2 regions of the Streptomyces sp. NPDC096339 genome follow, and region 2 is predicted to be linked to the other one. Evidence: riboswitches for the same ligand, from Rfam matches in the RefSeq annotation. Region 2 holds a riboswitch; the other holds the start of a gene.
What was found. Region 2 has a riboswitch for ZMP and ZTP ahead of glyA (serine hydroxymethyltransferase). Riboswitches for the same ligand answer to the same signal wherever they lie in the genome.

Region 1 (10,609 bases), on a different contig from region 2:
ACGCGCAGTCCGGGGCGCTTCAGCCGGGCGGTGACGATGCCGGTGCCGCAGCCGAGGTCGAGCAGGGTGCGCACGTCGGCGGGGAGCAGGCCGAGGACCGCCGCGGCGGCGGCCTCGGCGCGCGGGGCGCCGCCGCGGGTGGCGTCGTAGGCCTCGGCCTCCGCGTCGTAGTCGAGCAGCGGCTTCAGCTCCGGTATGTGCGTGGTCATCAGCTCGCGCCGTGCGCCGGGGCCAGGGCTTCGACGCGCTCGGCGAGCGCGAAGTCGTTCGCCGTGACCAGGCCGCCCGCGTCGTGGCTGTTCACGGAGAGCCGGACCGTGTTGTAGCCGAGGGTCAGGTCGGAGTGGTGGTTCAACTCCTGCTGCACCGAGGCGATGTGGGCGACGAGGGCGCTCGCCGCGAAGTGCGTGTCCAGCCGGTAGGTGCGGAGGATGTGGTCGTCCTCGAAGGCCCAGCCGGGAAGTTCCCGCAACCGGTCCTCGATCTCCTTCTGCGACAGCGGCTCACTCGGCATGCACCGGCTCCTTTTCCCCGTGACGTGTAGTCAAGGTTCCCACAGCGCACGCCCGGGCAACCCTTTCACGCCATAGTGCGCTCGGGTGCTCCTGCGCCTTCCAGGCCCGCCCCGCCCCCCATATGCTCCTGCGCCGACGCACTGTTACCACCGGTAACAGCCGTCGGCATCCACGTTCGGTGACCACGTGACGGGCAAGGGACGAAGGGGCGGCATCGACATGACCGGCACAGGCAGTTCCAGGCGTACGTTCATCGCGGGCGCGGGCGCGGCGGCCACCGCGGGGGCCCTGTCCACCGCCGTGACGGCCGCTCCCGCGGCGGCCGCCACGGCCTCCCCCGCCAAGGCGGCGGCGAACGGCCGCCGGGTCGCCGTACTGGGGGGTGGGGTGGCAGGGCTGACCGCGGCGCACGAACTCGCCGAGCGGGGCTACGCCGTCACCGTGTACGAGCGCCGGGCGCTGGGCGGCAAGGCCCGCAGCATGGACGTACCGGACAGTGCCCGCGGCGGCCGCCGGCCGCTCCCCGCCGAGCACGGCTTCCGCTTCATCCCCGGCATCTACCACAACCTGCCCGACACCATGCGGCGCATCCCCTTCCCCGGGAACGCGAACGGCGTCTGGGACAACCTCGTCGCCCCGCGCGAGATGATGTTCGCCCGGTCGGGCGGCCGCGAGGACCTGCGCGGGCCGATCCCGTGGCCCGAACACTCCCCCGCCGAGCTGACGCCAGACGAGCTGCGCCGCGCCCTCACCGGGATCCTGCAGTCCCTGGTCCGGCTGCCCCTGCACGAGACGGCGTACTTCGTGAACTGCGCGCTCGTCTTCCTGACCAGCTGCGACGAGCGCCGCAACGACATCTGGGAGCGGACCCCCTGGTGGGAGTTCGTGCGTGCGGAGCAGATGTCGAGCGAGTACCAGCGCATCCTCGCGGTCGGCGTGACCCGCAACATCGTGGCGACCAAGGCCGAGGAGGCCTCCACCCGTACGGTCGGCACCCTCGGCGAGGCCTTCGTCTTCAACCTGCTGGGGCGCGGCGCGGACGGCCCGCCGGACCGGATCCTGAACCTGCCGACCAACGAGGCCTGGATCGACCCCTGGGAGGCCCATCTGCGTTCCCTCGGGGTGGAGTTCAGGATCGGCTGGACCGTGCGCGAGGTCCGGTACGGGGGCGGCCGGGTGAGCGGGGTCGCCGTCGAGGGCCCGGACGGCAGCCGGCAGACCGTCACCGCCGACCACTACGTCAGCGCACTGCCCGTGGAGCACGCCCGCCGCACCTGGAGCGCGGAACTGCGGGCCGCCGACCCGATGCTGGGGCGCTGCGACAAGCTGGAGACCGACTGGATGACGGGCATCCAGTTCTACCTCACCGAACGCGCCGCACTGGTGCACGGACACCTCAACTGCATCGATTCCCCCTGGTCGTTGACGGCGATCCAGCAGGCGGAGCACTGGCCCGCCCGGAACTTCCCCGCCGACTACGGCGACGGGGCGGCGGTCGACTGCCTCTCGGTGGACATCTCGGAGTGGGACAAGCCCGGGATCCTGTACGGGAAGACGGCCAAGCAGTGCACCCGCGAGGAGGTGGCGCGCGAGGTGTGGGCCCAGCTGAAGGCCTCCCTCAACGACACCGGCAAGACCCTCCTGAGCGACTCCAAGCTGCACTCCTGGCACCTGGACCCGGGTGTGGACGGGCTCGGCACCCCGAACCCCACCAACCAGGACCAGTTGCTGATCCACCCGGTCGGCACCTTCCACAACCGGCCGAGCGCCGCCACGCGCGTCCCGAACTTCTTCCTCAGCGGGGACTACGTGGCCGTGGACATCGACCTCGCGACGATGGAGGGCGCGAACGCCTCCGCCCGCGCGGCCGTCAACTCGCTCCTGGACCGCGACGGTTCCCCGAGCGCACGGTGCTCGATCCGGCCGCTGTACCGGGCTCCGGAGGTCGAGTCGGCCAAGCGGCACGACCTGTGGCGCTACCGTCTCGGCCTGCGGAACGTCCTCGACGTGGGCTGACCGGAGCCGACGTGGGCCGAACTCGGGCCGGAAGCCTCGGCTACCGTCGTGAGCATGACCACCATGACACCCACGGTCGGCGCCCTGCTCCGCACCTGGCGGGAACGGCGCGGGATCAGTCAGCTGGAACTGGCGGGCCGCGCCGACTCCTCGTCCCGGCACATCAGCTTCATCGAGACCGGACGGTCCCGGCCGAGCGAGGAGATGGTCCTGAGGCTCGCCGACCGCCTCGACGTACCGGTTCGGGAGCGCAACGCGCTGCTCCTGGCGGCGGGTTACGCCCCGCACTACGCGCAGACGGCCCTGGACGACCCGTCGATGGAGACCCTGCGCGAGGGCATTCAGCGGCTGCTGACCGGCTACGAGCCCTATCCGGCGCTGGTCGTGGACGCCACGTACAACGTGATCGCGGCCAACAGGGGCATCATGATGCTGATGGAGGGACTGCCGGAGCACCTCCTGACACCGCCGCTGAACGCCATGCGGATCACCCTGCATCCCGAGGGGCTCGCCCCGCGCATCCACAACCTGAAGGAGTGGCGCGGACACCTGCTGGCGCAGATGGAGCGGCAGATCGCGCTGGCCCGCTCCGAACCGCTGCGGGCGCTGTACGAAGAGGTGTCGGCCTACCCCGCGCCGGAGCGGCCGGGCGACGCCGAACCGGAGGAACCCGTCCCGTACATCGCGCTGCCGCTGGTCATCGAGCACGACGGGCACCTGCTGTCCTTCGTGTCCTCGATCGCGACCTTCAACACGCCGATGGACGTGACCGTCGCCGAGCTGGCCATCGAGACGATGCTCCCGGCCGACCCGGCGACGGTGAAGTACCTGCGCTCACTCGGCGACTGAGCGCAGGGCGAGCTGCTGGAACAGGGCGAACGAGGCCACGGTGAGCGCCTGCGCGGGGATCCACACCAGTCCGGCCGTGGTGGGCGTGAACCAGGCGAACAGGGACACCAGGCTGAGCACGGCCCAGGCGTAGTTCGCCTCGATGACGAACTTGACGGGGAAGACGGGCGGCCGGCGCCGCGAGGCGAGCCGGCCGACCCCGGCGCCGAAGACGGCCAGGAAGATGCCCAGCTCCAGCAGCAGCCCCTGGCCGACCCCGAGCAGCCGCCCGAGCGGGGCGGAGAAGGCCACGTAGGCCAGGCCGTTGGCGGTGGTGACCACGGAGTCGAGGGCGAGGAACCGGCGCAGCGCGGTCTGCGGCTCGGTGGTGCGGGCGAGGGTGCCGATCAGGGTTGCGGACATGGGGAACCAGCCTCCATCGAGGTCGAACGGGCGGGGTGGGGTACCGGGTTCCGGCTCTGAGTGCGCAGCTCCGGAACCCGATGCCCCAACCTTGCCGCGCCCGTGCGGCGGGGTCGATTACCTCCGAGGTCATGCCGGCGGCGCCGAAGCCCGGGCGCGCCGGTCGGGCTCCTCGCCGAGGTGGCCGGGAAACGGGCGAACGGGAAAACGCGACGCCCCGGGCCCGAAGGCCCGGGGCGTCCGCCGTACGTCGTCGCGCTCGGCGCGGGTCAGAGGTCCGCGAGGTCCAGCCCGGCCTGCGCCGCGGCGGCCTGGACGGTCTGCTCCAGCAGGACGGCGATGGTCATCGGGCCGACACCGCCCGGTACCGGGGTGATCAGCGAGGCACGGGCGGCGGCCGACTCGAAGTGGACGTCGCCGACGTTGCCCTCGTTGTAGCCGGCGTCCAGGACCACCGCGCCCGGCTTGATGTCCTCGCCCCGGATGAACTCGGCCTTGCCGACGGCGGCGACCAGCACGTCCGCCTGGCGCACGATCGAGGGGAGGTCCTGGGTGCGGGAGTGACAGTAGGTGACCGTGGCGTTCCGCTCCAGCAGCAGCATCCCGGCCGGCTTGCCCAGGATCGCGCTGCGGCCGACGACCACGGCGTGCTTGCCGGTGAGGTCCACGTCGTACTCCTCCAGCAGCCGCATGATGCCGCCGGGGGTGCAGGAGACGAAGCCCGGCAGCCCGAAGCCCATGGCGGCGAAGGAGTGCATGGTGACGCCGTCGACGTCCTTGCCGGGGGCGATGGCCTCGAAGGCGGCGCGCTCGTCGATGTGGTGCGGGACGGGGTGCTGGAGCAGGATGCCGCTGATCTCCGGGTCCTCGGAGAGCGCGGTGATCGCGGCGACCAGTTCCTCGGTGGTGGTCTCGGCCGGCAGCTCCACGTGGCGGGAGGTGATCCCGGCCTTGGCGCAGCGGTTCTGCTTCATCCGGACGTAGGTCACGGAGGCGGGGTCCTCGCCGACCAGAACGGTCGCGAGGCAGGGCGCCGTGCCGGTGCGATCGGTGATCTTCGCCGCGTAGGCGGCGGTCTGCTCCGAGATGCGGCGGGCGAGGGCCGTGCCGTCCATCAGCTGGGCGGTGGCAGGGGCAGTCTGGGCAGTCGTCACGGGGTCTCCTGAACGTCGCTGCGGATCGCGGTTCGCCCAGGCGCGCGGCAGACGACGCACCGGAGTACGCCGGGCCGCTCCCCGGTGGTGATCCACCCGAACGCCAGTCACGGCCCGCGTCCACTGTAGTCGACATATCCGGTGGTCCACCGGGGCCCGGCCTGCGAGGATCAAGGCATGACGCGTACTTTCGACCATCTTGTCGCGGAAGCCGAGTCGGTCTCCGTGGACGGCTGGGACTTCTCCTGGCTCGACGGCCGGGCGACCGAGCAGCGTCCCTCCTGGGGCTACCAGCGGCTGCTGCGCGAGCGACTGGCCCGCGTCCGGTCCGCCCTGGACATCCAGACCGGCGGGGGCGAGGTCCTGGCCGGGTCCGGCCCGCTGCCCCCGCTGATGGCGGCCACCGAGTCCTGGCCGCCCAACATCGACAGGGCGACCCGGTTGCTGCACCCGCTCGGCGCGGTCGTGGTGGCGGACGCCGACGAGCCGCCGCTGCCCTTCGGCGACGAGGCCTTCGAGCTCGTGGCCAGCCGGCATCCGGTGACCATCTGGTGGGACGAGATCGCCCGGGTGCTGGCCCCCGGCGGAACGTACCTGTCCCAGCAGGTCGGGCCGGCGAGCGTCTTCGAGCTCGTCGAGTACTTCCTGGGCCCCCAGCCGGAGGAGGTCCGGGGCGCGCGGCACCCCGACGACGCCGTGAGCGACGCCACGAAGGCGGGCCTGGAGGTCGTCGACCTGCGCTCCGAACGGCTCCGTACGGAGTTCCACGACATCGGGGCCGTGATCTACTTCCTGAGGAAGGTGATCTGGATGGTGCCCGGCTTCACGGTCGGGCAGTACCGGGACCGGTTGCGCGAGCTGCACGAACGGATCGAGCGCGAAGGCCCATTCGTCGCGCATACCGCTCGTTTCCTCATCGAAGCCCGCAAAACGGACTGACGGTGGGGGTGGACGGAATCACGCCGGAGAGGTTGCCCGTCCACAGCGTGGCGCAGGTCACTCAATTCAGCGCGTAACGAATCGACTCGAGCGTGCGATGAACCGACAGGTGTCCTCGCGCGGCCCGGAATACAGACCCCCTCGGGTCTGTTTCCCAAGTTCGCGCGATGATGTCCCGTCCATCCCTTATCTGCTCGCAACGAGAGGCTCCTTGTGTCGCTCAGCCCGTCCCGTACGTTCCCTCCGGAGATCGCCGAATCGGAGGCCCTCGTCGCGCTCGTAGAGCGCGGCCGCGAGCAGGGTCACATCAACGGTGACGACGTGCGCCAGGCCTTCGAGGCCGGCCGCATCCCGGTGGACCAGTGGAAGCGGGTCCTGCGCAGCCTGAACCAGGTCCTGGACGAGGAGGGCGTCGCCCTCCACGTCAGCGCCGCCCCCGCCACGAAGGCTGCCGCCAAGAAGCCCCGCAAGGCGGCCGCCGCCCCTGCCCGAACCGTGACCAAGAAGGCCGTCGCCCCGCCGCGCCCCATCGGCGCGCGCAAGACGGCCGCCACCGCCGCCCCGGCCGCGGCCTCGGCGATATCCGCCACTCCGGCCGCTGCCGCCGCCGACGAGGTGACGTCCGACACGGTCGCCGCCGAGCCGAAGAAGCGCACGGTCAAGAAGACCGCCGCGAAGAAGACCGCGGTCAAGAAGACCGCGGCCGCGAAGAAGACCAGCGCCAAGGACGCCGACGAGGGCGAGAACCCGGTCGTCGAGGGCGAGGACTGGGCAGCCGAGGACCTCGTCGACGAGCCCGAGGAGGAGGCCCCCAAGGCCGGCGGCGGTCAGGGCTTCGTCCTGTCCGACGACGACGAGGACGACGCCCCGGCGCAGACCGTCATGGTCGCCGGTGCCACCGCCGACCCCGTCAAGGACTACCTCAAGCTCATCGGCAAGGTGCCGCTCCTCAACGCCGAGCAGGAGGTCGAGCTCGCCAAGCGCATCGAGGCGGGCCTGTTCTCCGAGTACAAGCTCGAAGAGGAGGAGGACCACAAGCCCGCCTTCAAGCGCGAGCTGGAGATCCTGGTCGAGGACGGCCGCCGGGCCAAGAACCACCTGCTGGAGGCCAACCTCCGTCTCGTGGTCTCCCTCGCCAAGCGCTACACCGGGCGCGGCATGCTCTTCCTGGACCTGATCCAGGAGGGCAACGTCGGCCTGATCCGCGCCGTGGAGAAGTTCGACTACACCAAGGGCTTCAAGTTCTCCACGTACGCGACCTGGTGGATCCGGCAGGCGATCACGCGTGCCATGGCCGACCAGTCGCGCACGATCCGCATCCCCGTCCACATGGTCGAGATCATCAACAAGCTCGCCCGTGTGCAGCGCCAGATGCTCCAGGACCTCGGCCGTGAGCCCACTCCGGAGGAGCTGGGCAAGGAACTCGACATGACCCCGGAGAAGGTCATCGAGGTCCAGAAGTACGGCCGCGAGCCGATCTCCCTGCACACCCCCCTGGGTGAGGAGGGCGACAGCGAGTTCGGTGACCTCATCGAGGACTCCGAGGCGGTCGTGCCGGCCGACGCGGTGTCCTTCACCTTCCTCCAGGAGCAGCTCCAGTCGATCCTGGGCACGCTCTCGGAGCGCGAGGCGGGCGTGGTCTCCATGCGTTACGGCCTCAACGACGGCCAGCCGAAGACGCTGGACGAGATCGGTCGCGTGTACGGGGTCACCCGTGAGCGCATCCGCCAGATCGAGTCCAAGACGATGTCGAAGCTGCGCCACCCGTCGCGTTCGCAGGTGCTGCGCGACTACCTCGACTGAGCCGGCCCCCGGCACACGACGCCCCCGCCACGCCGTTTTCCGGCGGGGCGGGGGCGTCGTCGTACCGCTCACCCGTGCCTCAGGTCAGGCGGAAGACCGGTCCGTGGGGCGTGAACGGCAACGACGCGCCCTGCGGGATCAGGAAGGCGTGTTCGCGCCGGATCCGCAGGGTGTCGCACCAGCCGTCGGTGATCACGAGGACCGGGGCCCCGGGCGGGAAGTCCTCCGCCCGCTGCAGCAGGTCGACGCCCGGTTGCAGTGCGGTGCCGCCGCGCCCCCGGACCCTGACCCGGCCCGCGATCTCGGTGGGCGGCAGATAGCCCGCGTCGTACGGCGCCGCGTCGCAGAAGACGACGCGGGCGGCCGGTACGTCGCGGGCCTCCGCGTACGAGGCGATGGCGCCCAGCGCCTTGCCGAGCAGACCGGGGTCCATCGAGCCCGAGGTGTCCAGCACCACCCCGAAGGTGCAGCGGGCCACCTCCTCGGGCGGGAAGTACCGGCCCGCGCGCGGGATGTCCGGGGTGGAGGCCTGGCGGCGCGCGGGGCGCGCGTAGGACCGTACGGGTTCCGGGCGCGGCACGTACTCGTCGAACCAGCGGGCGAGCTTCGCGTCCCACGGCACCGGCGGGTGGGCCAGCGCCCTGATCTCCTGGATCAGCCCGGCGGGCAGCAGCCCCCGCTCCCCGTGCACGTGCAGGTCGAAGCCCTGGACGAGGCCGCGCCGGTAGAACTCGTCGAGGTCCGTGTACGGTCCGCTCCCGGGATGGGGCAGCGGCTCCCCCAGGATGTCCCCGCGGCCCTTGCCGTGGGGGGTCGCGAGCCGGCGCATCCGGCGCAGGTCGGTGGTGATCCGGTCGTAGACCTCCTCGACCGAGAGCCCCTGGAGCTCCGGGTCGTACAGCAGCCCGTCCGGCATGCTGCCGACCCCCATCTCCACCAGCCAGCCGTTGACGACGTAGTCCGCGGCGACGTTGTGCAGGAACGGGTCCCGGGCGCCGCGGCGCCCGCCGTGGCGCAGGGCGGCGTGCAGCATCTCGTGCGCCAGGATGAACCGCCACTCCTCGTCGTCGAAGGTGCGCAGCGGGTTGACGTAGATCTCCCCGGCGGTGGCGCTGACGGCGGCGATGGAGATCTCCTGGGCGCGGGCCAGCTCGGCGTCGGCGACGACCTTCAGCCCGGCCGCCAGTCCGCCGAGCAGCGGGTAGGAGGAGACGAACCAGTTCAGGGCCCGGTCCCAGGGGCGCTGCGCCACCCGTTCACCGGTGATCCGGTCGCGGCGGCCGCCCGCCACGTCCATGGCGGCTGAGACGCTGCGGGTCAGGGCGTGCGCGAAGGCGGTCTGCCAGTCGGGGACGCGGTGGATGCTCGACTTGTGCCAGTGCAGGAGCCACTGGTCCGGCTCCCGGCCGGCCGTACCGCACTGGTCGAGGCCGGGCGGGATGCCGTCGCGGCGCCAGCGGGCGGCGAGCTGTTCCTCCTCGCCGCCGGGATAGGCGGCGGGGAGGTGGTCCGGGGTCCGGCCCGCCGGGAAGGTCTGCAGGAAACGGTTGACCACCACGCAGCGCGCGGCCAGGTCGTAGGGGTCGGGCTGGGCCCGGACCTTGTCGTCGGCGGCCGGGACGTGGCCGAAGCCCAGGTGCAGGAGGGAATGGGCCAGCGCCCAGGCCCACTCGGCGGGCTCGGCCCGGCGGGTGGGATGGGCGTGGACGCTGCCGTTGGAGTCGACGGCGGTGAGTCCCTCGGCGGGGCAGAGGCGGCAGTTCTTCCGGCGGCAGAACTCGACGTCCAGGGCGGCGAAGGCCGGGTTCCGCTTCACCAGCAGGAGCCCCGCGGCGTACGCCTCGGTGGCCGGATCGGGCTTGTCCTTCGCGCCCCGCCCACCACGGCTCATACGGCGGCCCCGCCGTTCGCGGCCCGGTCCCCCGCGCGGGAGCGCACCCCGCTCATCGGCGTGCCTCGACGAGGCGCGGCATGTCCCGCGCGGCCTCGACGAGGAACCATCCGGGGAGCACGGGCAGACCGTCGGCGTCGTCGGCGATGACCGTCTGGGCGACCTCGACGGAGATCTCGGCGAGCTGGACGAGCAGCGACTTGAAACGGTACGCGGACTGCCGCAGGGCGGGCGAGACGTGCTCCTTCTGCGCCGGGAGCTCCTTGAGCAGACGTCCCCGGAAGGCCTCGGCCAGGTAGTACAGCAGGTCGCGGTCCTCCAGGCCGCGCGGCCATCCCGCATCCCCCTTCATGATCGCCTCGATGCCGTAGGTGTGGCGGACGATCTTCGCGTAGCCGCAGAAGGAGACGGCGTGCGCCGGGGTGAGGGTGCCGTGCGCGATCACCTTCAGGGTCTGCTCGTCGAGGCCGGACCCGAAGGAGTGCAGGGCGTCGGAGAGCATGTGCCAGGAGCGCGGGGTGGAGAACGGCTCCTCCGTCTTGGGCGGCTGCGACCAGAGGTGGTCGGGGCGGTCGGTGAGGTAGTCGGTGATCCACGGGTGGATGCCGTTCTCGCCGGCCCAGACCAGCCAGTCCCGCGCGGAGGCCGTCAGGTGCACGTGGGTGAGGCGGTTCACGAGGGCCGAGGCGATGGGCCGGGCCAGCGCGTTGTCCGTGGCCCGGTTCCCGGCGCCGATGACGATGGAGCCCGCGGGCAGCTCGTAGGAGCCGATCCGGCGGTCGAGGATCAGCGAGTAGAAGGCCTTCTGGACGTCCGGGGTCGCGGCGTTCAGCTCGTCGAGGAAGAGGCAGTACGGCTCGTCGCGGGCGATCGCCTCTGGCGGGCAGAAGACGGACCGGCCGTCACGGATCTGCGGTACGCCGATGAGGTCCTCGGGGGCGAGCTGCGTACCGAGCAGGCTCACGCATTCCAGGCCGAGGGAGTCGGCGAACTTCCGCACGAGCGAGGACTTGCCGATTCCGGGTGCACCCCAGAGGAAG
Region 2 (11,666 bases):
CTGGGTGCGCTGCTTGAACGGAGTGACGAAGTCGACCATCACGCCGGCCAGGTCCGTCTTCAGCGCGCCGTAGCCCTTGCCCTCGTACTTCGCCTCCAGCTCGGGGATGGTCTCGCCCGTGAGGGTGGAGTAGATCGTGAGCAGGTTGCTGACACCGGGCTTCTTCTCGGTGTCGAACCGGATCTCGGTCTCGGTGTCGGTGACCGCGCTCTTGACCTTCTTCTCGGTGGCCTTGGGCTCGTCGAGGAGGTTGATCAGACCCTTGGGGGAGGACGCGGACTTCGACATCTTGATCGCCGGGTCCTGGAGGTCGTAGATCTTCGCGGTCTCCTTGACGATGTGCGCCGCAGGGAGGGTGAAGGTCTGGCCGAAGCGCTGGTTGAAGCGCTCCGCGAGGTCGCGGGTCAGCTCGACGTGCTGGCGCTGGTCCTCGCCGACGGGGACGGAGTGCGCCTGGTAGAGCAGGATGTCGGCGACCTGGAGGATCGGGTAGGTGAACAGGCCGACGCTGGCGCTGCCGACCCCGCCCTTGGCGGACTTGTCCTTGAACTGGGTCATCCGGCTGGCCTCGCCGAAGCCGGTGATGCAGTTCATGACCCAGGCGAGCTGCGCGTGCTCGGGCACGTGGCTCTGGACGAAGAGCGTGCAGCGCTCGGGGTCCAGGCCGGCGGCGAGGAGCTGCGCGGCGGAGAGGCGGGTGTTCGCGCGCAGGGCCGCCGGGTCCTGCGGCATGGTGATCGCGTGCAGGTCGACGACCATGTAGAAGGCGTCGTGCGTCTCCTGCAGGGCGACGTACTGGCGGATGGCTCCGAGGTAGTTCCCGAGGTGGAACGAACCGGAGGTGGGCTGGATGCCGGAGAGCGCGCGAGGACGATCAGAAGCCATGGCTTCATTCTCTCAGGTGCGGGGGCGGGCTCGGGCCCGCCGGTGTCCGGAACCCGCTGGAGAATGCGTGCGGCCGGACCGCGCCCCCTTGCGGCGGGGCGGGCCCGCTGCCCGTACCACCGGGTAGCGCGGTGGCCGAATCCCACCCCGGCCGAGCGACCGCTTTCCGCCACTCCGCTGCGCGGGGCCGGGGCGGGCGGGACCGGTCCGCTGCGCGGGGCGGGGCGTGCCGGGCGGGGCGGGGCCGGTCCACTGCGCGGGGCCGGGCCGAGCCGGGCCGAGCCACTGCGCGGGGCCGGTCCGCTGCACGGGGCCGGGCCGAGCCGAGCCGAGCCGCTGCGCGGGGCCGGGCCGAGCCGGGCCGAGCCGCTGCGCGGGGCTTCCCGGGGCTCCGCCCCCGAGCCCCCGCGCCTCAAAACGCCGGCGGGGCTGGTTTCGGCCGAGCGCCGCCCGTCCAGTACCGCCCGGCGGTTCCGGCCCCGCCGGGCACATCCAGCCCCTCCGGCGATTGAGGAACGGGGGTCCGGGGGCCGGCCCCCGGCAACGGCGCCGCACCCGACGGCTCGGGGCAACCAAAATCCAGCCCCGCCGGCGATTGAGGCGCGGGGCCCCGGGGCGGGGCCCCGCGGCAGGGCGGTCAGGACAGGGCGAGGCCCGGGGCCGGGAAGGCGGCCATCAGGGAGGTGACCTCCGCGCGGACGGCGGCCAACGCCGACTCGTCGGCCTTGGCCGCGGCGTCGACCGAGCGCGCGATCCAGTCCGCGACCACCGGCATGTGCTCGACCCCGAGGCCACGGGACGTCAGCGACGGGGTGCCGATGCGGATACCGGACGGGTCGAACGGCTTGCGCGTGTCGAAGGGGACGGTGTTGTAGTTGACCACGATCCCCGCCCGGTCCAGGGCCTTCGCCGCCACCTTCCCGGGGACCCCCCGCGAGGTGAGGTCCATCAGGATCAGGTGGTTGTCCGTGCCGCCCGAGACCAGGTCGAAGCCCCGCTCCAGCAGCGCCTCGGCCAGCGCCTTCGCGTTGGCGACGACCGCGTGGGCGTACGCCGTGAAGGACGGCTGCGCCGCCTCGTGGAGGGCGACCGCGATACCGGCCGTCGTCTGGTTGTGCGGGCCGCCCTGCAGGCCCGGGAAGACCGCCTTGTCGATGGCCTTCGCGTGCTCCTCCCTGCACATCAGCATCGCGCCGCGCGGACCCCGCAGGGTCTTGTGCGTGGTCGTGGAGATCACGTCGACGTGCCCCGCCGGGGACGGGTGCGCGCCGCCCGCGATCAGGCCCGCGATGTGCGCCACGTCGGCGACCAGGATGGAGCCCGCCTCCTCGGCGATCGACGCGAACGCCGCGAAGTCGATCGTGCGCGGGAGCGCGGTGCCGCCGCAGAAGAGGATCTTCGGCCGCTCGGCGAGGGCCAGCTCGCGCACCGCGTCGTAGTCGATGCGCCCGTCGTCCGCGCGCACGCCGTACTGCACGCCGCGGAACCACGAGCCCGTCGCCGAGACGCCCCAGCCGTGCGTCAGGTGCCCGCCCATCGGCAAGGCCATGCCCATCACCGTGTCGCCGGGCTTGGCGAAGGCCAGGTACACGGCCAGGTTCGCCGGGGAGCCGGAGTACGGCTGCACGTTCGCGTGGTCCACGCCGAACAGGCCCTTGGCGCGCTCGACGGCCAGCGCCTCGACGCGGTCGATGTTCTGCTGGCCCTCGTAGTAGCGGCGGCCCGGGTAGCCCTCGCTGTACTTGTTCTGCAGGACGGTGCCGGAGGCTTCGAGGACGGCCGCCGAGACGTAGTTCTCGCTCGGGATCAGGCGCAGCGTCTCGGCCTGCAGGGTCTCCTCCGCCGCGACGAAGGACGCCAGCTCGGGGTCGGTCGCGAGAAGGGCGGGATGACGGTGGTTCGCGCTCATGGCGGCTCCTCCGGGGTCGATTTCGTGTCTCGTCCCCGCGAGGCCCAGGCGAGCGGCCCTGATTGCGGTCGTGCGCGCACGACTCCCCCGGAGTTTGTTCTCCGTACGCCAGTCGCCGTGCGTACCGCCCACCTTAGCGGGCGCGCCACGAGAAAGGTTTCTCCGCCCGCTATACGAGCGAGGATGCAGAGTGACGCCACCCTCGTCACAGGCCTGACGGACGATCGGAGACCCCGTGTCGACAACTGCTGATGCCATCCGTTCCGCCGACGCGCACAGCGCGCACAACTACCATCCGCTGCCCGTGGTCGTCGCCTCCGCGGAAGGCGCGTGGATGACCGACGTGGAGGGCCGCCGCTACCTCGACATGCTCGCCGGCTATTCGGCGCTCAACTTCGGGCACGGCCACCGCCGGCTGCTCGACGCCGCCCACGCGCAGCTGGAGCGGGTCACGCTCACCTCGCGCGCCTTCCACCACGCCAGGTTCGCCGACTTCTGCACCGAGCTCGCCGCCCTGTGCGGCAAGGACATGGTGCTGCCCATGAACACGGGCGCGGAGGCCGTGGAGACGGCCGTGAAGACCGCGCGCAAGTGGGGCTACGAGGTCAAGGGCGTCCCGGACGGGCACGCCAAGATCGTGGTCGCGGCCGACAACTTCCACGGCCGGACCACCACCATCGTCTCCTTCTCGACGGACCACGACGCCCGCGACCACTTCGGCCCCTACACCCCCGGCTTCGAGATCGTCCCGTACGGGGACCTCACCGCCCTCGCGCACGCCGTCACCGAGAACACCGTCGCCGTGCTGCTGGAGCCGATCCAGGGCGAGGCGGGGGTGCTGGTGCCGCCCGCCGGGTACCTCCAGGGCGTACGGGACCTCACGCGCGAGCGGAACGTCCTGTTCATGGCGGACGAGATCCAGTCGGGCCTCGGCCGGACCGGGAAGACCTTCGCCTGCGAGCACGAGGGCGTCGTCCCGGACGTCTACATCCTGGGCAAGGCGCTCGGCGGTGGCGTGGTGCCGGTGTCGGCCGTGGTCGCCGACCGGGACGTGCTCGGCGTGTTCAGGCCCGGCGAGCACGGCTCCACCTTCGGCGGAAACCCGCTCGCCTGCGCCGTCGCCCTGGAAGTGATCGCGATGCTGCGCACCGGCGAGTACCAGCAGCGCGCCGCCGAGCTGGGCGACCACCTGCACCGGGAGCTGAACCTGATGGTCGGCGGGGGCGCGGTGACCGCCGTACGCGGGCGCGGACTGTGGGCGGGCGTCGACATCGACCCCTCGCGCGGGACGGGCCGGGACATCTCCGAGAAGCTGATGGAGCTGGGGGTGCTGGTGAAGGACACCCACGGGTCGACGATCCGCATCGCGCCGCCGCTGGTGATCGGCAAGGAGGACCTGGACTGGGGCCTGGACCAGCTCCGGTCGGTCCTCTCCGCGTAGCCGCCGCTACAGGATCACGTGGGGCAGGAAGCGGGCGTACTCGTCCGTGACCGGCCCCGCGGATTCGCGGATGCCGAGCCCCGCCGCCTCGTCCTCGACGACCCACGCGCCGAGCACCACCCGGTTGCCGTCGAAGTCCGGCAGCGGGGCCAGGCCCTGGAAGCAGTACCGCTCGTCCTCTTCCGGTACGAACGGCTCGCCACCCGCCTCGTGGAGGGTGACTCCGGCGCCCTCGCGGCCCAGCAGCGGCTTCGCGACGTAACCGGTGGTGTCGGCGAGTTCGCGCGGACCGTCGAGGTAGGCGGGCAGCAGGTTCGGGTGCTCCGGGAAGAGCTCCCAGAGGATCGCGAGCAGGGCCTTGTTGGAGAGCAACATCTTCCACAGCGGCTCGATCCAGCAGGTGGAGCCGCTGCCGCCGCCGAGGTCGTACGTACCGAGGACCTGCGGGCCGAACTCGTCCGTGGCCAGCCACTCCCACGGGTAGAGCTTGAAGCAGCCGCGGATGAAGCGGAGCTTGTCGTCCACGAACCGGCCGGTGAGGCTGTCCCAGCCGATCTGCTCGACGGACAGGGCGTGGGTGTCGATGCCCGCCTGCTCCGCGGTCTCCTGGAGGTAGGCGACCGTCATCAGGTCCTCGCCGAGCTCGTCGGTCTCGGAGTGCGCGAAGTGCAGCACTCCGGGCGGCAGCAGCTCGGCCTGCCGGCGCCAGGCGTCGACGAGGCGTTCGTGGAGGGAGTTCCACTGGTCGGCGTCGGGGAAGCGCTCTTCCATCCAGAACCACTGCGGGCTCGCCGCCTCCACGAGGGAGGTGGGGGTGTCGGCGTTGTACTCCAGCAGCTTGGCGGGGCTGCCGGAGCCGTCGTAGCGCAGGTCGAAGCGGCCGTAGAGGGAGGGCTGTTCGGCGCGGCGCCGCCAGGAGTCGGAGATGAGCGCGGCGAGCTTCGGGTCGGTGATGCCGAGGTCGGCGAAGCGGTCGTGGTCGACGATGTGGGCGGCCGCCGCCAGGCACATGGCGTGCAGCTCCTCGACGACGTTCTCCAGGGCCTCCACTTCGGGGAGGGAGAAGGAGTAGTACGCGCTCTCGTCCCAGTAGGGGCGCAGGGAGTCGTCGGGGTACCGGGTGAGGGGGTAGATCAGCCCCTGCTCCTCGACGGTCTTCTGCCAGTCGGGGCGGGGCTCGATGGTGTGCCGCTTCATGTGCCTGGTTCCGTGTTCCTCGGCCCGTTCCTCAGCCGCCGCTGGAACCGGAGCTGCTGTGTCCGCCGATGCCGCCGCGGGTGACGGCCGACTTGTCGAAGCTGCCGCCGGAGACGTAGGCCCGGCCGTTGCCGGCCTTGGCGGTGCCGCCGTAGTACCAGGAGCCGCGGCCGCCGCTCTTGCACTCCTTGCTGTTCAGGGTCTCCAGCGTGGAGCGGGACGCGCAGCGCTTGTCCGGCTCGTCGCTGCTGCCGCAGGCGACGAGGGTCGCCGCGAGCAGGCCCATACCGCCGAGGGCGACCGCGCCGGAGCGCATGCGGCGCCGGTTGGTGTTGCTGCTGTCCATGTCTGCTGCTCCCCCTGGGACCCTGCGTACTGCGGGACAGCGTAGAGCGGTGCCCCCGGGGGATGGAATCCGGCCGTCGCAGAAACCGTGACCTAGAGTCAGTTCGTGCTCATTGGGATGATTTGTGCGCTCGGTGCGGCGGTCTGCTTCGGTACGGCGTCCGTGCTGCAGGCGATGGCGGCGCGGGCCGCGGAGCCCGGGACGGGCTCCGGGGTGGACCCCGCGCTGCTGCTGCGGGCGGCCCGCCAGTGGCGGTACCTGGCCGGCCTCGGCCTGGACGCGGCCGGGTTCGCGCTCCAGATCATCGCGCTGCGCCACGTCCCCATCTACACGGTGGGGGCCGCGCTGGCGGCGAGCCTCGCCGTGACGGCCGTGGTCGCCTCGCGGCTGCTGAAGGTGCGGCTGTCGCGGACGGAGTGGGGCGCGGTGTGGGTGGTGTGCGCGGGGCTGCTGATGCTGGGGCTGGCCTCCGGGGAGGAGGGCTCCGGGGAGGGTTCGCTCGCCCTCAAGCTGGGGCTGCTGGGGGTGGCGGTGATGGTGCTGGCCGTGGGCGCGGCCGCCGGCGGGCTCCCGGACGGGCCGCGGGCCCTCGTCCTGGGCCTGGCCTCGGGAACGGGCTTCGGGGTGGTGGAGGTGTCGGTACGGCTCATCGACTCCTTCTCCCTGCGGGAGCTGCTCAACCCGGCGCTGTACGCCCTCCTGCTGGGCGGCGGCGCGGCGTTCCTCCTCCTCACCTCGGCGCTGGCGCGGGGCTCCGTGACGGCGGCGACGGCCGGGATGGTCCTGGGCGAGACGATCGGTCCGGCGGTGGTGGGCGTGGCCTGGCTGGGCGACCGCACCCGCGAGGGGCTGACGTGGCTCGCAATCGCCGGCTTCGCCGTGGCCCTGGCGGGATCCCTGGCCCTGGCCCGCTTCGGCGAACCCCCGGCCCCCACCGCTGCCGCCGCGGAGTGACCCGGCCGGGGGCGCGCGCCGCTGCCCCCGCCGCGCCGGGGGCGTGCCGCTGCGGGCCCCGCCGCCGGCCCGCTTCGGCGAAAGCCCCGCAACCACACCGCGGTTGTGTGGGGGCCGCTGCGCGGGGCCTTTCCCCCACCCCGCCCCTTCCCGAACCGGGGCTCCGCCCCGGACCCCGCTCCTCAAGCGCCGGAGGGGCTGAAATCTCCGCCCGGCGGGCTGGATTTGCGCAGCAAATCTCAGCCTCGCCGGGGGGCACCTCCCAGCGGTAGCTGGGGGAGTTCGAGGCGCGGGGTCCGGGGTGGAGCCCCGGCAGCGGCGCCGCGGCCGGACCGCGCAGCCGGACCCGCCAGGGGACACGACCAAACCCCGGCCAGGCCTACGGCAGAACGGCGGACAGCGCGGCCAGCGCAGAGGCCCACGCGCTGTCCGACGGGGTCCCGTAGCCGACGACCACCGCCGGGCGCGGCGGGAGGTCGGCCTCCGGGTGGCGGTGGCGGGACAGGCCGTCCAGGGCGAGGTCCTGCCAGGCCGCCGACTGGATCACCGAGCGTTCCGTCGTCCCCTCCGGGAGGTCCAGCACCGCGTGCAGCCCCGCCGCGATCCCCGACACCCCGACCCGGTCCCCCACCGCCGCCACCAGTTCGTCCCTCCGCCGCCGGTACCGCAGCCGCATCCCCCGCACGTGCCGGTCGTACGCCCCGGAGGTGATGAACTCCGCGAGCGTGAGCTGCTCCAGCGCGCTGGAGGTCCAGTCGGTCACGCCCTTCACGGCCAGGACCTCGTCCACCAGCCCGGGCGGGACCACCAGCCACCCGATCCGCAGCGCCGGCGCGAGGGACTTGCTGGCCGTGCCCAGGTACACGACCCGGTCCGGGTCCAGTCCCTGGAGCGCCCCCACCGGCTGGCGGTCGTAGCGGAACTCCCCGTCGTAGTCGTCCTCCAGGATCAGCCCGCCCGTGGTCCGGGCCCAGTCCACGGCGGCCGCCCGACGGGCCGGGGTCAACGCGACGCCGGTCGGGAACTGGTGCGCGGGAGTCAGCAGCACCGCGCCCACGCCGGGCCCGCCCGCGCCGAGTTCGCCCGTTCGGGCCCCCTCCGCGTCCACGCCCATCGGACGCGTCCGCAGGCCCGCCTTCACCAGCAGGTCCCGGTGGATGTCCAGCCCGTACCCCTCCACCGCCACCTCCCGCACCCGCCGCGCCCGCAGCACCTGCGCCAACAGCGTCAGCCCGTGCACGAACCCGGCGCACAGCACGATCCGTTCCGGGTCCGCGTACACCCCGCGCGCCCGCGCCAGGTAGCCGGCGAGGGCCTCCCTCAGTTCGATCCGGCCGCGTACCTCGACCGCGTACCCGAAGGCCTCGTTCGGCGCGTTGGTCAGCGCGCGCCGGGCCGCCGACAGCCAGGCCGCGCGCGGGAAGCCGCTCAGGTCCGGGGAGCCGGGCTGGAGGTCGTGCGAAGGCCCGCCGCGCGCGGGGCGCCGGGCCCGGCCGGCGGCGGGTGGGGTCCGGCGCGGCCGGGCCCGTTCGGCGACCCTGGTCCCGGAGCCCTGGCGGGCCGTCAGCCAACCCTCGGCGACGAGCTCGGCGTACGCCTCGGCGACCGTGTTCCGCGCGATGCCCAGGTCGACGGCGAGCGACCGCGAGGACGGCAGCCGCGTCCCGGCCGCCAGCCGCCCGCTGCGCGCGGCCTCGCGCAGCGCCTCGGTGAGCCCGGCCCGCAGTCCGCGCCCGGCGGAGAGGTCCAGATGCAGGTCGGCGCCGAAAGTGGCCCATGAATCCGTCATGGATATGGACCATATCGCTGGGCCGCCCTGCACCTAGTGTCGATCACATGACGGAGACACAGAACGCACACGAGCACACCCCCCGCATGCAGATGGCCAAGGTCGCCCCCGAGGTGTACAAGGCCGTCGTGGCCCTGGAGATCGCCTCCAAGAAGGGCCTCGACCCGGCCCTGGTCGAACTCGTGAAGATCCGGGCCTCGCAGATCAACCACTGCGCCTTCTGCCTCGACATGCACACGAAGGACGCCATCGCGGCAGGTGAGAGCGTCGAGCGCATCGTGCTGCTGGCCGCGTGGGAGGAGTCTCGGCACTTCTACACCGAGAAGGAGCTCGCCGCGATCGAGCTCACCGAGGCCGTCACCGTGCTGACCGACGGCTTCGTGCCCGACGAGGTCTACGAGAAGGCCGCCAAACACTTCGAGGAGCGCGAGCTGGCCCAGCTGATCGCCGTCATCGCGACGATCAACGTCTGGAACCGCATCGGCGTCACCACCCGCCTGACGCCCGGCCACTACAAGCCCGGCATGTACAACGTCTGATCCGGTGCCGCACGGGGGTTCGCACCGGGCCCGCCGTGAACGTACGGAACGCCCCGGCGGGCAAGCCCGCCGGGGCGTTCCGTTGAAGCCGTGAGGCGATCCGGGATCAGATCAGGCCGAGCTCGCGCACCGCGTCGCGCTCCTCGACGAGCTCCGCCACGGACGCGTCGATGCGCGCACGGGAGAACTCGTTGATGTCCAGGCCCTGGACGATCTCGTACTTGCCGTCCTTGGTGGTGACGGGGAAGGAGGAGATGATGCCCTCCGGGACGCCGTAGGAGCCGTCCGACGGGATGCCCATCGAGGTCCAGTCGCCCGCGGCGGTGCCGTTGACCCAGGTGTGCACGTGGTCGATGGCGGCGTTGGCGGCCGAGGCGGCCGAGGAGGCGCCACGGGCGTCGATGATCGCGGCGCCGCGCTTGGCGACGGTCGGGATGAAGGTGTCGGCGAGCCACGCCTGGTCGTTCACGACCTCGGCGGCGTTCTTGCCGGCGATCTCCGCGTGGAAGATGTCGGGGTACTGGGTCGCCGAGTGGTTGCCCCAGATGGTGAGGCGCTTGATGTCGGTGACGTCGGAGCCGGTCTTCTGGGCCAGCTGCGTGATCGCGCGGTTGTGGTCCAGGCGGGTCATCGCGGTGAAGCGCTCGGCCGGTACGTCCGGGGCGGCGGCCTGCGCGATGAGCGCGTTGGTGTTGGCCGGGTTGCCCACGACCAGGACCTTGATGTCGTCCGCGGCGTTCGCGTTGATCGCGGCGCCCTGCGGCTTGAAGATGCCGCCGTTGGCGGAGAGCAGGTCACCGCGCTCCATGCCCTTGGTGCGCGGGCGGGCGCCCACGAGCAGCGCGACGTTGGCGCCGGCGAAGCCCTGGTTCGGGTCGTCGAAGATGTCGATGCCCTTGAGGAGCGGGAAGGCGCAGTCGTCGAGCTCCATGGCGGTGCCCTCGGCGGCCTTCATGCCCTGGGGGATCTCCAGGAGGCGGAGCTTGACCGGCACGTCCGCGCCGAGCAGGTGGCCGGACGCGATGCGGAAGAGCAGTGCGTAGCCGATCTGGCCGGCGGCGCCGGTGACGGTGACATTCACGGGAGTGCGGGTCATGGCCTTCTCCGTTAGACAGCTGGCGGTTGGGGCGTCCCGCCCCATGTGCTGGAGGACGCCGCTCCCCAGTGAATCTTGATGTGAAGAGACATCCGCGGTCAGGCTATCCGACCTTGGAGCGGCTCGATCCCCCGGTCCCTGTGGTGCATGGCACACGGACCGGAGGGTTCGAAGGCGGGAGGGCGGTTTCCGCCCTGCATCTCGACCCTTTCGGGCTATTGCCGGGCCTCCCTTTCGGGGGTGTCAGCGCACGGTGAAGCGGACCGCGTCCTCCAGGAACGGCACCTCCAGCAACGGCTTGGGCTCTATGACCAGCGCGAGCAGGGTGATCGCCACGCCCAGCAGCCCGTAGGTGATCATGTCCGTGAAACGGGAGCGCACCGCGAGCATCCCCACCGAGGGCAGCAGCCGCCGCATGACCGAGGCCGCGATCAGGGCGATGCCGATCACCAGGGTGCCGATGCGCGGATGTCCCAGCGCCGTGGCCAGGAGGCCCACCGCGGTCGCGGTGAGCACGCTGAGCATCGGCCACTGCCGGGCGGGCGTGGACACGGCACCGGGCACGGCACGGCCACTGCCCTCCGGGCGGGCGGTGTCCGTGGTTACGGAAGGGAAGCGTCGGGAGCCCGGCGGCCGTGCCCCGGCCGCCTGCTCCGCGTCGGGTTCAGCCTGCACTGGTACTCCGTTCCGCCGCCTCGACGACGTTGACCAGCAGCTGGGCCCGGGTCATGGGGCCGACACCGCCCGGGTTCGGGGAGATCCAGGCCGCCACCTCGGCGACGCCCGGGTGCACGTCACCGACGATCTTCCCGTTCTCGTCGCGGCTGACGCCCACGTCGAGCACGGCCGCGCCCGGCTTCACGTCCTCCGGCTTGACCAGGTGCGGGACACCGGCCGCCGCGACGATGATGTCTGCCTGACGCAGCAGCCCGGACAGGTCGCGCGTGCCGGTGTGGCAGAGCGTCACGGTGGCGTTCTCTGACTTGCGGGTCAGCAGCAGGCCGATGGAGCGCCCGACGGTGATGCCGCGGCCGAGGACCACGACGTGGGCGCCGTTGATCTCGACGTCGTGGTGGCGCAGCAGCTCGACGATGCCGTACGGGGTGCAGGGCAGCGGCCCCGGCTCGTTCAGCACCAGCCGGCCGAGCGACATGGGGTGCAGGCCGTCGGCGTCCTTGAGCGGATCCATCAGCTCCAGGACCCGGTTGGTGTCGATGCCCTTGGGGAGCGGGAGTTGGACGATGTAGCCCGTGCACTCCGGGTTGTCGTTGAGCTCCCGTACGACCGCCTCGATGTCCTCCTGGGAGGCCGTCCCGGGCAGTTCGCGCTGGATGGAGGCGATGCCGACCTCGGCACAGTCCTTGTGCTTGCCGTTGACGTACCAGCGGCTGCCCGGATCGTCGCCGACCAGCAGGGTGCCGAGGCCGGGGGTGGTGCCCCGGGCCTTCAGGTCCGCCACGCGGGCGGTCAGTTCGGACTTGATCGCGGCCGCGGTGGCCTTGCCATCGAG

Region 1: linked by a shared signal. The riboswitch ahead of ACIQ5Y_RS26215 (bifunctional 5,10-methylenetetrahydrofolate dehydrogenase/5,10-methenyltetrahydrofolate cyclohydrolase) and the one ahead of glyA (serine hydroxymethyltransferase) in region 2 are both predicted to bind ZMP and ZTP.

What each region holds. Positions count from the first base shown of each region.
Region 1 is NZ_JBIWFI010000024.1:20,154-30,762, reverse strand. Features, by position in the region: gene ACIQ5Y_RS26240 (class I SAM-dependent methyltransferase) at 1-179, opposite strand, end outside; gene ACIQ5Y_RS26235 (4a-hydroxytetrahydrobiopterin dehydratase) at 209-514, opposite strand; gene ACIQ5Y_RS26230 (FAD-dependent oxidoreductase) at 735-2,531, shown strand; gene ACIQ5Y_RS26225 (helix-turn-helix domain-containing protein) at 2,586-3,380, shown strand; gene ACIQ5Y_RS26220 (hypothetical protein) at 3,366-3,782, opposite strand; gene ACIQ5Y_RS26215 (bifunctional 5,10-methylenetetrahydrofolate dehydrogenase/5,10-methenyltetrahydrofolate cyclohydrolase) at 4,052-4,897, opposite strand; ZMP/ZTP riboswitch at 4,964-5,057, opposite strand; gene ACIQ5Y_RS26210 (methyltransferase domain-containing protein) at 5,114-5,875, shown strand; gene ACIQ5Y_RS26205 (RNA polymerase sigma factor) at 6,089-7,678, shown strand; gene ACIQ5Y_RS26200 (hypothetical protein) at 7,758-9,569, opposite strand; gene ACIQ5Y_RS26195 (ATP-binding protein) at 9,622-10,609, opposite strand, start outside.
Region 2 is NZ_JBIWFI010000005.1:189,838-201,503, forward strand. Features, by position in the region: gene trpS (tryptophan--tRNA ligase) at 1-885, opposite strand, end outside; gene glyA (serine hydroxymethyltransferase) at 1,523-2,794, opposite strand; ZMP/ZTP riboswitch at 2,830-2,920, opposite strand; gene rocD (ornithine--oxo-acid transaminase) at 3,030-4,235, shown strand; gene ACIQ5Y_RS11025 (glutathionylspermidine synthase family protein) at 4,242-5,432, opposite strand; gene ACIQ5Y_RS11030 (hypothetical protein) at 5,464-5,778, opposite strand; gene ACIQ5Y_RS11035 (hypothetical protein) at 5,896-6,732, shown strand; gene ACIQ5Y_RS11040 (PLP-dependent aminotransferase family protein) at 7,112-8,521, opposite strand; gene ACIQ5Y_RS11045 (carboxymuconolactone decarboxylase family protein) at 8,569-9,060, shown strand; gene ACIQ5Y_RS11050 (malate dehydrogenase) at 9,167-10,156, opposite strand; gene ACIQ5Y_RS11055 (DUF3017 domain-containing protein) at 10,400-10,831, opposite strand; gene ACIQ5Y_RS11060 (bifunctional methylenetetrahydrofolate dehydrogenase/methenyltetrahydrofolate cyclohydrolase) at 10,821-11,666, opposite strand, start outside.